DNA from 4 places in the Paenibacillus sp. QJM3NY_38 genome. Region 3 is predicted to be linked to each of the others. Evidence: riboswitches for the same ligand, from Rfam matches in the RefSeq annotation. Region 3 holds a riboswitch; each other region holds the start of a gene.
What was found. Region 3 has a riboswitch for cyclic di-AMP ahead of AC0VZ8_RS00140 (G5 domain-containing protein). Riboswitches for the same ligand answer to the same signal wherever they lie in the genome.
Positions count from the first base shown of each region.

Region 1: another riboswitch for cyclic di-AMP. It lies ahead of AC0VZ8_RS17990 (universal stress protein); the one in region 3 lies ahead of AC0VZ8_RS00140 (G5 domain-containing protein).
Region 2: another riboswitch for cyclic di-AMP. It lies ahead of AC0VZ8_RS28620 (TrkH family potassium uptake protein); the one in region 3 lies ahead of AC0VZ8_RS00140 (G5 domain-containing protein).
Region 4: another riboswitch for cyclic di-AMP. It lies ahead of AC0VZ8_RS20160 (C40 family peptidase); the one in region 3 lies ahead of AC0VZ8_RS00140 (G5 domain-containing protein).

Region 1 is NZ_CM149665.1:3,913,165-3,916,554, forward strand. Features, by position in the region: gene AC0VZ8_RS17980 (ABC transporter ATP-binding protein) at 1-47, opposite strand, end outside; gene AC0VZ8_RS17985 (TetR/AcrR family transcriptional regulator) at 44-676, opposite strand; cyclic di-AMP (ydaO/yuaA leader) riboswitch at 852-1,000, shown strand; gene AC0VZ8_RS17990 (universal stress protein) at 1,110-1,793, shown strand; gene AC0VZ8_RS17995 (TrkH family potassium uptake protein) at 1,872-3,221, shown strand; gene AC0VZ8_RS18000 (glycosyltransferase) at 3,303-3,390, opposite strand, start outside.
Region 2 is NZ_CM149665.1:6,178,606-6,181,995, forward strand. Features, by position in the region: gene AC0VZ8_RS28620 (TrkH family potassium uptake protein) at 1-1,239, opposite strand, end outside; cyclic di-AMP (ydaO/yuaA leader) riboswitch at 1,305-1,449, opposite strand; gene AC0VZ8_RS28625 (CPBP family intramembrane glutamic endopeptidase) at 1,741-3,390, shown strand, end outside.
Region 3 is NZ_CM149665.1:28,055-31,444, reverse strand. Features, by position in the region: gene AC0VZ8_RS00140 (G5 domain-containing protein) at 100-1,287, opposite strand; cyclic di-AMP (ydaO/yuaA leader) riboswitch at 1,559-1,773, opposite strand; gene AC0VZ8_RS00135 (TatD family hydrolase) at 1,979-2,743, opposite strand; gene AC0VZ8_RS00130 (HD domain-containing protein) at 2,841-3,390, opposite strand, start outside.
Region 4 is NZ_CM149665.1:4,385,004-4,388,393, forward strand. Features, by position in the region: gene AC0VZ8_RS20155 (stalk domain-containing protein) at 1-214, shown strand, start outside; gene AC0VZ8_RS20160 (C40 family peptidase) at 440-916, opposite strand; cyclic di-AMP (ydaO/yuaA leader) riboswitch at 920-1,050, opposite strand; gene AC0VZ8_RS20165 (hypothetical protein) at 1,309-1,836, shown strand; gene AC0VZ8_RS20170 (ROK family protein) at 2,231-3,184, opposite strand; gene AC0VZ8_RS20175 (copper homeostasis protein CutC) at 3,220-3,390, opposite strand, start outside.

The DNA of each region.
Region 1 (3,390 bases), 3.4 Mb from region 3:
TCTTTCCGATTCGGATACGTGTAATGAAGCCCTCTTACTTCGATCACAACGCTCCATCTCCCTTCGGCGTATTAGACACCGCAAGCATACCGGCAGATAATAACTCGACTAGCAATTCGATCGTAGATGTAAATTGCTCCTCTCCAATCTCTTTTTGGTGCAGCGTAAGCAGTGCCAAGGATCTGATCATGCCCACGATGGATTCGGGTGCCGTACCAGGTAAAATGCCAGCCTTCTGCCAAGCCGTAATCACAGGCAAGAGCGCGTCTTGATCCTCCATAAAGTTACGCTCCAGCAAGTCTTTCGGCAATTTCCTGAACAACAGCTCCATCTCCCCGCGATCCATCATCTGCCGAAGCATCGGGCTCTCGTCCATCATCCTAAGTGAATATAAGAGAAACCGTTTAATGCTTTCCTTACTGCAGACCTCTTCAGGAGGGAATAAATCCAGAACGGCATTGCGAATTCGCTGCTCCTCCTCCAGAATCAGTTCATAATATAATTCCTCTTTCGATCCGAAAAACATGTAGAACGAGCCTTGGGCAATGCCGGCGGCCTTCGTCAGATCTTCAACACTCGTTTTGCGAAGGCCCGCCGTTTCGAAATGATGGCGTGCCTCCGTCAGCAGTTTTTGGCGTATCCATTCACGTTCTTCGTCCGAGAATTTTTTGGGCATGTTGCACTTCACATCCTTAATCAGGTTTGTGATTCTGTGAATAATTTTATTTTATATTCATAAAAGTACTCCCCAAAGTCCCGTTTGTCAATATATTTGATATGATGTTGTTTACTTATCGGTAACTGTTTACTTTCAGCATGTTTTAGCATAATATTTATTACGATAAATTTCATACGCATAAATGCTTAATCCTCTATGAGGAACGGGGGAACCAACAAAGCGACTAAGCTTTAGGGGTGAATTCTTTCTGGATAAGAAGGAACGGGGACTCTCAATCCCGAATCCGACAGCTAACCTCGTCAGCGTCTTGGGAGAGAACACTCTTACTACTTTGACTTGTCCATGATCCGTACAACCAAGGCCAGGAAGCAGAACTGTCTCTGCTTCCTGGCCTTTTTTGTTAACGCTGTAGTGCTTAGAAAAGAAAGGAATGATTATTCTGCTTAATAATGAAAAGATACTGGTATGCGTGTATTACGGACCAAACGGAGAACGCCTCATCCGTCGAGGCGGCGAATTAGCCAGACTTCTTCAGTGTCCCCTGTTTGTGTTGAGCGTTATACCCTTGCGTGAAGGTGAGTTAGATCAGGCACAAGAAAGGTATATGGCTGAGTGGCAAGTGAAATGCAACGAGTATGGGGCAACCTTCATTGTCAAAACGAATGAAGATCGCAAGGCTTCAGAAATCATAGCGGAAACCGCCAAGAATCATCAAATCACCCAACTAATCATCGGACAATCCGGTCAAACGCGATGGCAAGAAATTACGCGCGGTTCGTTTGTTAACGAGCTTTTAAACCAGATAGGCGAGACGGACTTACACATTGTAGCGGTTCAAAGGATGGATGATCCAATAGCTGACACCCATGAACGGGGAATTCGAGTCACTGTGTTCAGAGAGGGTTCTCATTACCTGCTTGGCAGTAAGGAGTCCGGGGGCGATCCAATAGCCGAAGGTCTATTTTTCAAAGAGTTAAATACCGATTTTGACACCGGCGTGCTGAAAATAAAAACAGACCACGAGATCCAATATTTGAAAATAAGTCACGGAAAAGTAGTAGACTCGTCTTTTTTCCAAAACAGAAAATTCTTCGATAAACCCGGCGATCAATAAAGAATGGGGGTGGAACTTGTGAGAAGAACATTTATGAATGCAAACGATCGAAATACACAACATTCCGCTCCTGACACAATGGAGTTGTTTATCAACAAGCTTAAAAAAAATATGAGTCCCCCTCAACTCGTCATGCTTGTCTTTTTCACTTTAATATTAATCGGGACCGCATTGCTCGCGCTTCCCTACTCTTCCTCCACCGGGAGGTCAATTGGTCTGCTGGATGCTTTATTTACTGCCACCTCAGCAATCTGCGTAAACGGGCTCGTTGTCTTGGATACCGGTAGTGTTTTTTCGACTTTTGGACAAGTCATTATCATGATCTTGATTCAAATTGGCGGGCTCGGCTTTATGACCTTTGGCGTGATGGTTGCCATTGTTCTGGGGAAAAGGATTGGCTTGAAGCAACGAATGATTATTCAGCAAACCACGCATTCGACCTCGGCACAAGGTTTGGTTAAATTGTCCATGTATATGGTACTCATTGCATTCGCGTTTGAAGCATTAGCAACGATTGTCCTTACACTCCGCTGGCAACAGGACTTCGGGTGGGGACAGGCAGCTTATTACGCCCTTTTCCATTCCGTTTCGGCATTCAGCAATGCCGGATTCGCCCTGTGGTCTGACAGCCTAACCCCCTTTGTCGGCGATCCGATCGTCAATATTACGATTGTCCTGCTATTTATCATTGGAGGCCTCGGCTATATCGTCATTGTGGATGTATTTCAAAAGCGTTCATGGAAGAAGCTTTCGCTTCACTCCAAGGTTGTCCTAGTCGGAACAGGAACGCTGTCCCTGCTCGGTTTTCTATTTATTTACTTTTTGGAGAGCTGGAATCCATCAACCTTTGGCCAATTGAGCGAAAGCGAACAAGTGCTGGCTGCTTTTTTCCAAGGCATAACGCCTCGAAGCTCGGGGTTTAACACGATAGATATCGGCAGCATGCTGGCGGCTTCTCAGTTTTTCATTATTATTCTGATGTTCATCGGTGCTGCCTCCGGAGGAACAGGGGGCGGTATTAAGATCAATACGCTTGTTGTACTCATCCTAGCTACGATCCAAACCTTTCGCGGGGGTGGTCAAATCCATGCCTTCAAGCGCAAAATAGCAGGAGAAACCGTTATGCGCGCCTTGGCCGTTGTCATGAGTTCTTTGGTGGTCGTGCTGGGCGTTTCCCTGTTGCTGACCATCTCTGAAGGAATGCTAGAAGAACATTTCTTGGAAGTGTTGTTTGAAGCGACCTCAGCATTTAGCACCACCGGTTTGTCGATGGGATTGACAAGTGAATTGTCCCCCGTGGGGAAAGTCATTGTAGCGATAACGATGTTTGCCGGCCGTCTGGGTCCCTTAACGCTCGCTTATGCATTGGCTCAAAAAAAACGCACCTCCAAAATTGGTTACGCGGAAGATCATATCTTGATTGGGTAACTCAGGGTTCCCAATCAAGAATTTTCTTGTCCATTAATACTTTAACCTTTGGTACACATATCCCTTGTTAAAGGAATTCTCTCAAAAGTAATCATGCAACCGTCTCTCAATAAATTCTACAGTTCGATCAACACCTCTCTCCTCTAAAATTTGGTCTGATAGTGCCATT
Region 2 (3,390 bases), 1.1 Mb from region 3:
CATCGTAATGCTGATCAAAACCTTCCCGAACACCGTCAGATCGGGCGTTAAGCCCATGGAGAGACCCACCGTACCGAAGGCGGACGTCGTTTCGAATAGAATCTCCAGGAAGTCCCCTTCCTCTGTCGTCGACAGAATCATCGATACGGTCAGAACGAGCAGCAGTGCCAGTAATGCAATGGTTAGTGCCTTCAGCACCCGCTCCTGGGCCAGGCGATAACGGAACATGACGATGTCTTCACGCCCGCGCATCATGGCGATGACCGCCCCCACCATAATGGTGAAGGTTGTTGTTTTGATACCACCCCCGGTTGACCCTGGGGATGCTCCGATAAACATCAGAATAACGATAAAAAATTGCGTGGCCTGTCTAAGCCCCGTAATATCTATAGTATTCGCGCCAGCTGTACGCGGCGTTACGGATTGGAATAATGCGCCGAAGAATTTTCCGCCCCAATTCAGGGAGCCGAGCGTCCTCGGATTGGTGAATTCAAAAATAAGAATGACGATAAATCCAACCAGCAGCAAGGTAGCCGTCATGGTGAGCACCACTTTGGAGTGCAAGGAAAGTCTCCGCTGTTTCCGGAAATCAATCAGATCGGATAATACGATAAAACCGATGCCGCCCGAGACGATCAAAAACATCACGACAACGTTGACTACAGGATCATAGACATACCCGGTCAAACTCCGAAAATCGCCAAACAAATCGAAACCGGCGTTGTTAAACATCGTGACCGCATGAAAAACGCCATAATAAATTGCTCGGCCGATCGGCATATCAAACGCCCAGCGGATCGATAGAATCAAGGCACCGCAGGCCTCGATGATCAGGGAGTACAGGAGCACTCTGCGAATCAGCCTTACGATTCCTTCCATCGAGGACTGATTCATCGCTTCCTGCAGAATGAGGCGATCCTTGAGCGATATGCGCCTTTTGAGAGCCAAGGCAAACAAAGTGGCCATCGTCATGAATCCGAGCCCGCCGATCTGGATCAGCAGCATAATCACGATCTCTCCGAAGGAGCTGAATGTCGTTCCTGTATCCACTACAACCAGACCCGTTACGCAAGTTGCCGATGTCGAAGTGAACAAGGCATCGATAAATTCCAGCGGTTCACCTGTACTTGTGGATATCGGCAGCATTAACAGCGCCGTCCCGATGAAAATAATAGCCGCGAAACCAAGCACGAGAATCTGCGGCGGAGACAACCTGAGCCAGTTCAATTTAGAGTTCAATCGGTCACCTTCTTAAAAAAAATCAAGAAAAAAAGACACTGGAAAACGCAGTGCCCTTTACGGTCTGGTTCCTGTGCTGCAGCCTACGAGGTTAGCTGACGGATTCGGGCATTTTCACAGGTCGCCCTATTCATTATTCTGGGAATAATGAAATTCACCCCAATTACATGGTTCCCCCATTTTCAGTACGAAATTCGGCTGGAATATTCGGTTCCTTGAAGCATGATGTGATTATAACGCAATCCGGTACGTAACCCAATGCCGTTTTTCACCCAAAATATCTTTAAAAGAGCGCGAATTGGGCATATTCAAGAATACAAGCATAGGGTTCTCTAACGTTTTCGAAACCTTTCATTCATTTTCATCGATTTGTTTCATTATTCCGGATATTGGGATAAGCTGCTTATGACTTTCATAACTATGTTATATTGACTCTATGCGTTCTTAATCAGGCATATCGAATACCAGTGGGAGTATCAACTTTCTTAGAGGAGGAATTTCATGAATCGTGCAAGAGAGCCCTTGAAGCTGAAGCCCAATCTGAAGCAGCTCATCGCGCCTGCCGCAGTCGGCCTGATTCTGTTCCTATTATTTCAGGTGTTTCCGTCGACGAATTCGGATTCTACCGAGATGGCATCTCCGAATATCATATCCAAGGAGCAGGCTCGGCAAGCGGCTTCAAGCTTTGCTCAGGAGTTTTTGCAGTTTACGGCTGCAAAAACGGATGACACGCTGGTTACATATCAATCCAAATCGGAACTTTACGGATATCTGGCGAAGGAAAAAAGACTTTCGGAATACAACAAAACCTATGAAGCCAAATATCCCTATGACGTATACCGCGTTCGCTTCAGCGAGCCGGGCGGCGATGCCCTCAACGTGGACGTGCACATGCAAAATTCAGGCATCGTCGGCTTCTCATACGATTACACCCGCTCCAGCTATGACCGGATTGAGCTGAACAAGGGCGATGTACAAAGGCGGATGCTGCTTGTTGTTGAGGACGGCATGTCATTAGCCGAGAAGCAGGCTCTTGCGGAGCCTTGGCTCCAGCGAGCGGGCTATGATCCTTCGCAACTGGAGCTGGTTACCCGGGAAGGGGAACCCCGGCTCCGGTATGTGGATCCGGAATCCAAGATCGGCGATTCCAGATTGGAGCACCGTTTCACCTTCGAGCAGGGGAAATTACGCTCCTATGAGCCATCTTTTTCGGTCCCGGCCGCCCATTCCGCCTATGTCAACAAGCAGACCCAAGATGCCACGCTGCTGACGCTCGCAGGGTATGGCCTGTTCACCCTCATCCTTGGCATACTTGCGATTGTGTACAGCGTGAAGACCAGAGCCTACACGTCGTTTAAGCGCGGCCTGTTCCTATCGGCGCTGCTGTTTGTCATTCAGATGCTGAATACGTACAATCTGATTCCCGTTTTCAAATCCGAGGGGATGTCGCAAACCGGCATACTCGGGATGATGATTTTCTATGCGGTCTATTCGCTCATCTTCTCAGCTCTGCTCTATTTCTCCCTTGTCGGGGGCAGCGGGCTATGGCTCAAAGAAGACGGGCTCAATCCATGGCCGCGCGCCAAAGAACCCGGATACGGTCATTATGTGCTGGACAGCATGAAGCTGGGGTATATGTGGGCTTTCATCCTGCTTGGGGTCCAATCCATTATCTTTGTCGTTCTGGGCCTGACCTTGAATACATGGTCCACTACGGATGCCACACAGTCGCCTTACAACATGCTCTATCCTTGGCTCTTTCCGCTGATGGCCTGGCTGGCCGGCATATCCGAGGAGGCCGTCTATCGGCTGTTCGGCATCAAAATGCTGAAAAAGATCGTCCGCAATACGTTCGTGGCCAGTTTGATCACCTCGATCATTTGGGCCCTCGGGCATACACTCTATCCGATATACCCTGTAATTTCCCGGCCCATTGAACTGGTTATCATCGGCTTGCTGTTCAGCTACATCTTTTTGAAATACGGGTATTTGGCGGCCATGTTCTCCCATGTCATCTTTAATAGCATCTTGATGGGCATTAGCCTGATCCTGCTCAAGGATACCAGCAACTTGCTGATGGGTGCTTTCTACATGGTGCTTCCGGCGATGGTCGCCTATGCGATTTACCGTTTCAATCCAACAAAAAAAGAG
Region 3 (3,390 bases):
AAACAAAAGAAGAGGAAATATTCCCTCTTCTTCATCATTATATATTATAAGCTAAATAGTATAGCATTAGAATGGTATTGTAAATTGGAATTCATGCGTCTAGTTCAATTCAGGTTTAACCGGACCGATCACGTAAACGGTGCGGCCGCTCTTCCGGCCGAAATTTATGGCCGATTTCAGTGAATCATAATACACATCGATTTTGTTGCCTTTGATGGCACCGCCCGTATCTTCTGCACGACGGAAGCCAATGCCTTCGATATAGACCCACCAGCCGATCGGGATGATGTTAGGATCAACGGCGATGGTGCGTCCTTCTGTAACGCGTGTGCCGGATGCAGTGCGTGTACCGATTCCCTGCTGCTCAGCGGAATACGCCGTCATCGACACGTTGTTCAATACCTTGCTGTATTTAAAATCAACGCCTGCCCGAGAAACCACGTTGTTCTCGACAGCCTTGGCGGTCGTTACTTTTTTCGTGCCGGACAATTTAGCCGGTTTCGCCTTTACATCGGTGGCTGCCGCCTGAACGATGACAGGCTTCTCCACTTTTTTCGTGCCAACGGCAATGATTTTATCCTTCGTTCTGCGTTCAATTTCTTGAGAAACCTTCGTCTTGGAAACCAGCTTGCCATTATGGTAGACCTTCTCATAATGGTTCACCATGAGACCAGGCTCACCCCGCTGAATAACGCGGTTATCCCCTCTCTCAAGCGATGGGTCGGCTGTTTTGATCACGCGGAAATCCCGATCTTCCGTCTCCTTAACTTTTTGTTTCGTGACGCGAACGACATCGATATTCATATTGCTGGTCAGCTTCGTGTTCTGTGCCGGTTGTACTATATCTTCACCCTGGATCGTAATACCAGCCTCTTTAAGTACATGATCAACCGTATCCTGGGATGTAAATATGGTTTTGGTTGTGCTGCCTACTGTAACTTTGACTGGAATTGCCCGGTCAATGATGATCCGGTCTCCATCCTGGATCGCGCCGTTTAAAGGCATCGAAATCTGATCCTGGGGACTCAACGTGATCGCTTGCTCATCCAGCAATTCCTGCAGCAATGATCCACGTGTTTCAACTGTGGTGACACGACCATCGACGACAAGCTGAACCTCCTTGCCTGCCTGATCATGTACGACCAACGATATGAGAAGTGATACCGTAACGGCACCCATGGCACCGAGCAACATCAGTTGACGCAAATTGTCATGCTTCCATCTCAATGCGTAAGACATGCTGGATGATTGTGATTCATGGGTTTCTTCAGGTTGAAAAATGCCCACTATTCCATCCTCCTTCATAGTCCCGCCGTCTAGGTAAACGCATGAATGCATTTGACGTGACTATAGCAATTTTTCTCACAAGGCGCCCTGCTATCTATCTACACCCTGCGTCAATTCCCGTCTTTTCGTCCATTCACCACCACCCCTTGTTTACCAAGAGTATGATGATCCCCTCTCCATTATTCAAAAATAAAAGAAAGCCATTGAAAGAGTACTAGAGGCTCTAACGTGGCTTCCTGATGATTAGAATCATGGAAATGGTATGCACGAGAATTCCCCTCTTATTTCGCTTACGGAGTTAGCTGTCGGGTTCGGACGTAAGAGAGACGCCCTAGATCCGGATACCCGCTCATGGCGAGATCCTTCAAATTCACCCCAAAGACCCGAAAAAGAAATCAAATACAGCTGCGCGCATTCAGACCAGTATGCACGGCGGTATCGGTTCCCCCGTTCCCCAGAATTTCGGAGATTAAGCGAGACGGTTCATGAAATATTCGGCCGCGATCTGCACATCGCAGCTTCTTATCACTGAAAAGATGATATCCTGTTTGTATGCAGGTTGTAAAGCAACATTCAACCACATTTTCTCATGTAAAAGGTTAAAATATTGTAATATCAACGCCTTTTCTGATTAAAAAACTTTAATTAATCGAAAATGCTCCCTTTTTCATTGCTTTTGCTCTCGTTTTCGTTAAATACCAAATCGTTCCAGCGCATTTTGGGTGGTAATTTGGGCCAATTCCTCATAGGACAACCCTCTAATTTCGGCTGCCGCCTCCGCCACCAATTTTACATAAGCGGTCTCATTTCGTTTCCCGCGGAAGGGATGAGGTGTCAGGTAAGGGGAGTCCGTTTCGATCAATAATCGATCAAGCGGAACCTGCGCCAAAACCTCTTTGGGCTGCTTTGCATTTTTGAAGGTAATCGGCCCGCCAAACGAAATATGGAATCCCATATCGAGACACATTTTGGCCGTTTCCCAGCTTCCGGAGAAGGAATGCATGACACCACCCACCTCGGAGGCTTTTTCCTCGCGCAAAATTCTCACGATATCTTCATGCGCATCCCGATTATGAATGACTATCGGCATGTTCAATTCCCGGGCCAGTCCGATCTGACGTCGAAGCACTCGGTGCTGAACTTCTTTCGGAGACGTATCCCAATAATAATCCAAACCGATCTCTCCTATAGCCACCACTTTCTCATGACTGCACAAAGAGGCGATCCAATCCAGGTCCTGATCCTCCATGGTAATGGCGTCTACAGGATGCCAGCCCACCGCTGCATATATAAAATCATAAGTTTCTGCCAGCTTCATCGTAGTCGGAATCGTCTCCCGGTTAAATCCAATATTGATCATCCGGGTCACACCGGCTTCGAGCGCCCGCTGGATTGCCACTTCCCGGTCTTCGTCGAATTGGGGAGCATCCATATGAGTGTGCGTGTCGAACAACATAAAATCCACACTCTCCTTCCTGTCGTTTCTGTGTCGTATATCTTCCATTAGCTGGGTAAATTGCAAATAAACCCAACGTTTCTGTATTCCACCTGGGTTAATGTTGTTGTTTGAAAACACCGGCTATCTTCTCCGGCATTTGAGCCAGCAGCGGACTTACCTTCTCCTCCGGATAATAAAGATGGTACCGTCCTTTATGAATGCCGCTGATCGAGCGTACAATATCGGATACCTCCGAGATTTCCTTCAGCTCATCGTGCCGATCCAGAAGCAGGATTTGCTTCTCGTTAAGCGGCATATCGGAATGTACCTTATCATAAGGAAGATCCGTTGGAAAATCAATCTCCAGGTCATATTCCGGATGCAGTCCCACGGCATTGAATGCGTGGCGTATCCCGTCGATGGTCTCCAGATCGATGTTGTCGATTTCTACATATTTGTAGAGCTTTCGGTGCATGAAACGGCCGCATAATTCGCTAAGAAGCGGATCTTCCTCCTCCGTCCATTGCAGAAAGGCCGTTTGGATCAGAGCTTCATCAAGGCGCAGATATTGATTCACCCCGATATCCCCCGAAAACAACGCAGGAAGCGGTTCGATCATGAACCGGAAACCATATCCACGGTCATACAGTTCCTTGGCCCGGCGG
Region 4 (3,390 bases), 2.9 Mb from region 3:
AGCGATTCAGTCGGCACTCCAAGCAGGCGTCCCGAAGCAGAAGCTCCTCCTCGGCATCAGCCTATTTAGCGAAACCGCCACTTCCGTGGACGATAAACTCGGCTTGGCCAAACGTTATGACCTGAAAGGTGCTGCTTTTTGGCGCCTAGGCTTGTTCCGCCTCTATAACAATGGAATGGAAGCTGCCGTGAATGCCTCTGTTGTTAAGGAGTAACCGAACACCCCCTTGTGGGATGATAGCTTTTAGTAAGAAAAGCGTCTATCGACGTACCTTCACAGATGACAGACCGCAGTTAGTAGAAGTTTTTCTTGCGATATCAGAAAGTCACAAGCTTCGAAGTTTATACTTTCCAATATCTAAAAAAGAAAGCCTGACAAGGTCATCCCTTTGTCAGGCTTTCTGGTTATGTATCGTACCCTAAATGGCTGCGTTATCCAATTAGCTTGCGCTTCCTACCAGCTTTGCATAGTTTTCTTGACTCAAAACACGACGTGCCGTGACATAACGCGGCTCGTAATAGGAATCGCTAAGCTTGCTGATTCTGACTCCCTTGCTGCTGGAAGCATGTGCAAATTGTCCGTCACCAATGTATACGCCTGCATGGGAAATTCCGCTACCGCTTGTATTGAAGAATACCAAATCTCCAACCCGCAGATCTTCACGATCCACATGTTCGCCCGCTTTAGCCTGGCTTTGGGAAGTGCGCGGAAGATCAATATCGAAATTTCTAAACATGTACAGTATAAATCCGGAGCAATCAAACCCGCTGGTAGTTGTTCCGCCCCATTTGTATGGAGTTCCTACCAATTGCTTCACTTGATACTGAAAATTCGGTTGTTGATCAGCAAATGCTGAAACGGCACCAGAAGAAAAAATAATTGCAGACCCTAGCAAGGTGATGACAAACTTCTTCAAAATATGTTCTCTCCTTCGATGCCTACGGAGTTAGCTAAGGGTTCGGTTGAAGGTTCCCTATACTCTCTATACAAGAGTAATTCACCCAAGACGGTTCCCCCGTTTTCACAAACGAAATTCGGCAAAATTCATTAACGTTTTGTAACCTTCTCTTAATATAGTATACAAGCAAGGATGCTGTCAATCATATCCTAAAAATCTATCGTTTTATGTTCGGAGCTGTCGTAATGATGAAGAATTTCGGTCGGATTTTAGTTCACCCTCTCACTCAGTCATGACAATTATGTAACTCTGTTTTTCTTTTCGCGCTGCTTTTTTAATTAATCTAGCAACTTTTTACAAATCTTTACGTTTACATAATAGAATGAAATTAAAGAGGTGATCCATCACTTATGAGTCAAATAACGATGGCAGAAGCACTAGCTGTCCGGGCAGCAATTAACCGTCTCATCAATCAGTTGATGTCGGAACGCTTGAACAATAGCAGCACGATCATTGAAAAAGGGGAGACGGCGGAATACCCTACGCGCAGCGTGGATGCCATTACGGAAGAAATCGAAGCGGCCTCGGCGGATTATAGGAAGCTGGATTTGCTGATGGCAATCTCCAATACCACGCAGACTATTCCCTGGAACGGCTCCGACATTACGATCATGGAAGCGATCGAGCTGGCCAAACAAATACGCAGCGATATTGGACAGCTTGCCCAACTCGGCTCCCGCAAGAAGCTGGAGCGCCAGAGCAGCCGTGGCAGCGGAGACGGTGCCATAACGCTGTTCAACGTCGCCTTATATGATCCGGAGGCTTATCAGGCGCAAGCCCGCAAGAAGGAACGCGAGGTAACCAAGCTCTCTTCGCTGATTGAGCATGCCAATCATACATCTCTGATTACGTTTGACGCATCCAAGTACATGGAATAGCGACAGCCGCCGGCTCCAAGCCTGCAGGTCACCCCACGTGCGGGTTTGGAGCCGGCGGTTTCCGCCGGCGGGCGGGAAAGTGCGAGCAACCGTTTATTGTTTGTCGGATACAAACAAACCTAACCAGAAACCAAAAAAATCGACTCAAGTGCAAACGGATGACGGTTTACGGTTCACTCCTATCACTTGTTACTTGTTACGGACTTATGACGCAAATAAATGATCGCTCCGTTTCCCGCTCTCTCTATAAATAATTGGAAAGCCGCCCTCAGAAGGGCGGCTTTTGTTGATTTCTCTTTAGCTAGGTAACTTGATACTACGTCGTCATTCCGAGCGCTCTTTCTGGTATCTATTTATCATTGATCCTATTCGTATCATTCTCTTCAGGCCTATGCTACTGGAACAAAGCCGCAGCTCCAACCAGACCAACATCGTCCCGAAGTCCTGCAGGAACGATCTCGTACGTCCCTAAATAGGACGGCATGACCAGCTTATCCGTCATTTCCCGCAGCTGCGGGAACAACAGCTCACCAGCTCTGCTCACACCCCCGCCAATGACGATGCGATCGGGGTTAAAGCTGTGAATGACGTTAACCAGTCCAAGCGCCATGTAATAGATGGCACGATCAATGACCTCCACTGCAACGGGGTCTTGAAGACGTTTGGCCTCGAATACATGCTTGGCGTTCACTCCCGCATCAGCTGCAGCCAGTTCTGATATGACACTTGGCTGGGTAAGCATTCGCTGGGATGCTGCGAGTCCGATGGCTGTTCCAGAAGCAAATACCTCCCAACAGCCGTGGCTGCCGCAATTGCACTGCGGACCGCTGGGATCAATGATATGGTGTCCCAGTTCCCCAGCAAAGGAACTGCTGCCCAGGAACAGCTTCCCATCCAGCACGATGCCTGAGCCGATACCGGTGCTCAGCGTCACGTACACCATGTTCGTCGCCCCTCTTCCAGCACCTCTTACATACTCTCCCCATGCGGCTGCATTAGCATCATTCAGCACCTGAACTTCCGTATGCAGCTCACGTTCCATCCATGCTTTGAGGGGAACATTCGTCCATTGCGGCAGATTCGTCCCGTGAATGACAATGCCCTCCCGGCTGTTAACCGTTCCCGGCGAAGCCATGCCAATCCCTCGGAGCGATTGGCCGCCCGAGACGCTGCGAATCATATTCGTAATTCTCGTAACCACTTCCTCGGCCGTACGGGCTCCTGCCGTCTCCATTTGCTCCCGGTTCAGCAGCTGTCCTTCGGAATCAAAGAGCGCTGCCGCGATCTTCGTACCCCCAAGGTCAACGCCAACCACAAATTCTTGCTGTTTATTCAATACGGTTTGCAATTTTTGTTCACCTGTTTCCGATAGGTTTGCTACTTCTATTGATGTAAGCTGTCAGCCAATGATCGCAGCTCAACCGGATCAATGGGCTTCAGCCCTGATCGGCCATACCGGACAGCGGAGCCGAAATGCACCTCGCTCACGCCGGTCTGGTCGATAAAATCATGTATGATTTCCCACTTCAGGCCATTGCCTGCCAATATTTTAAG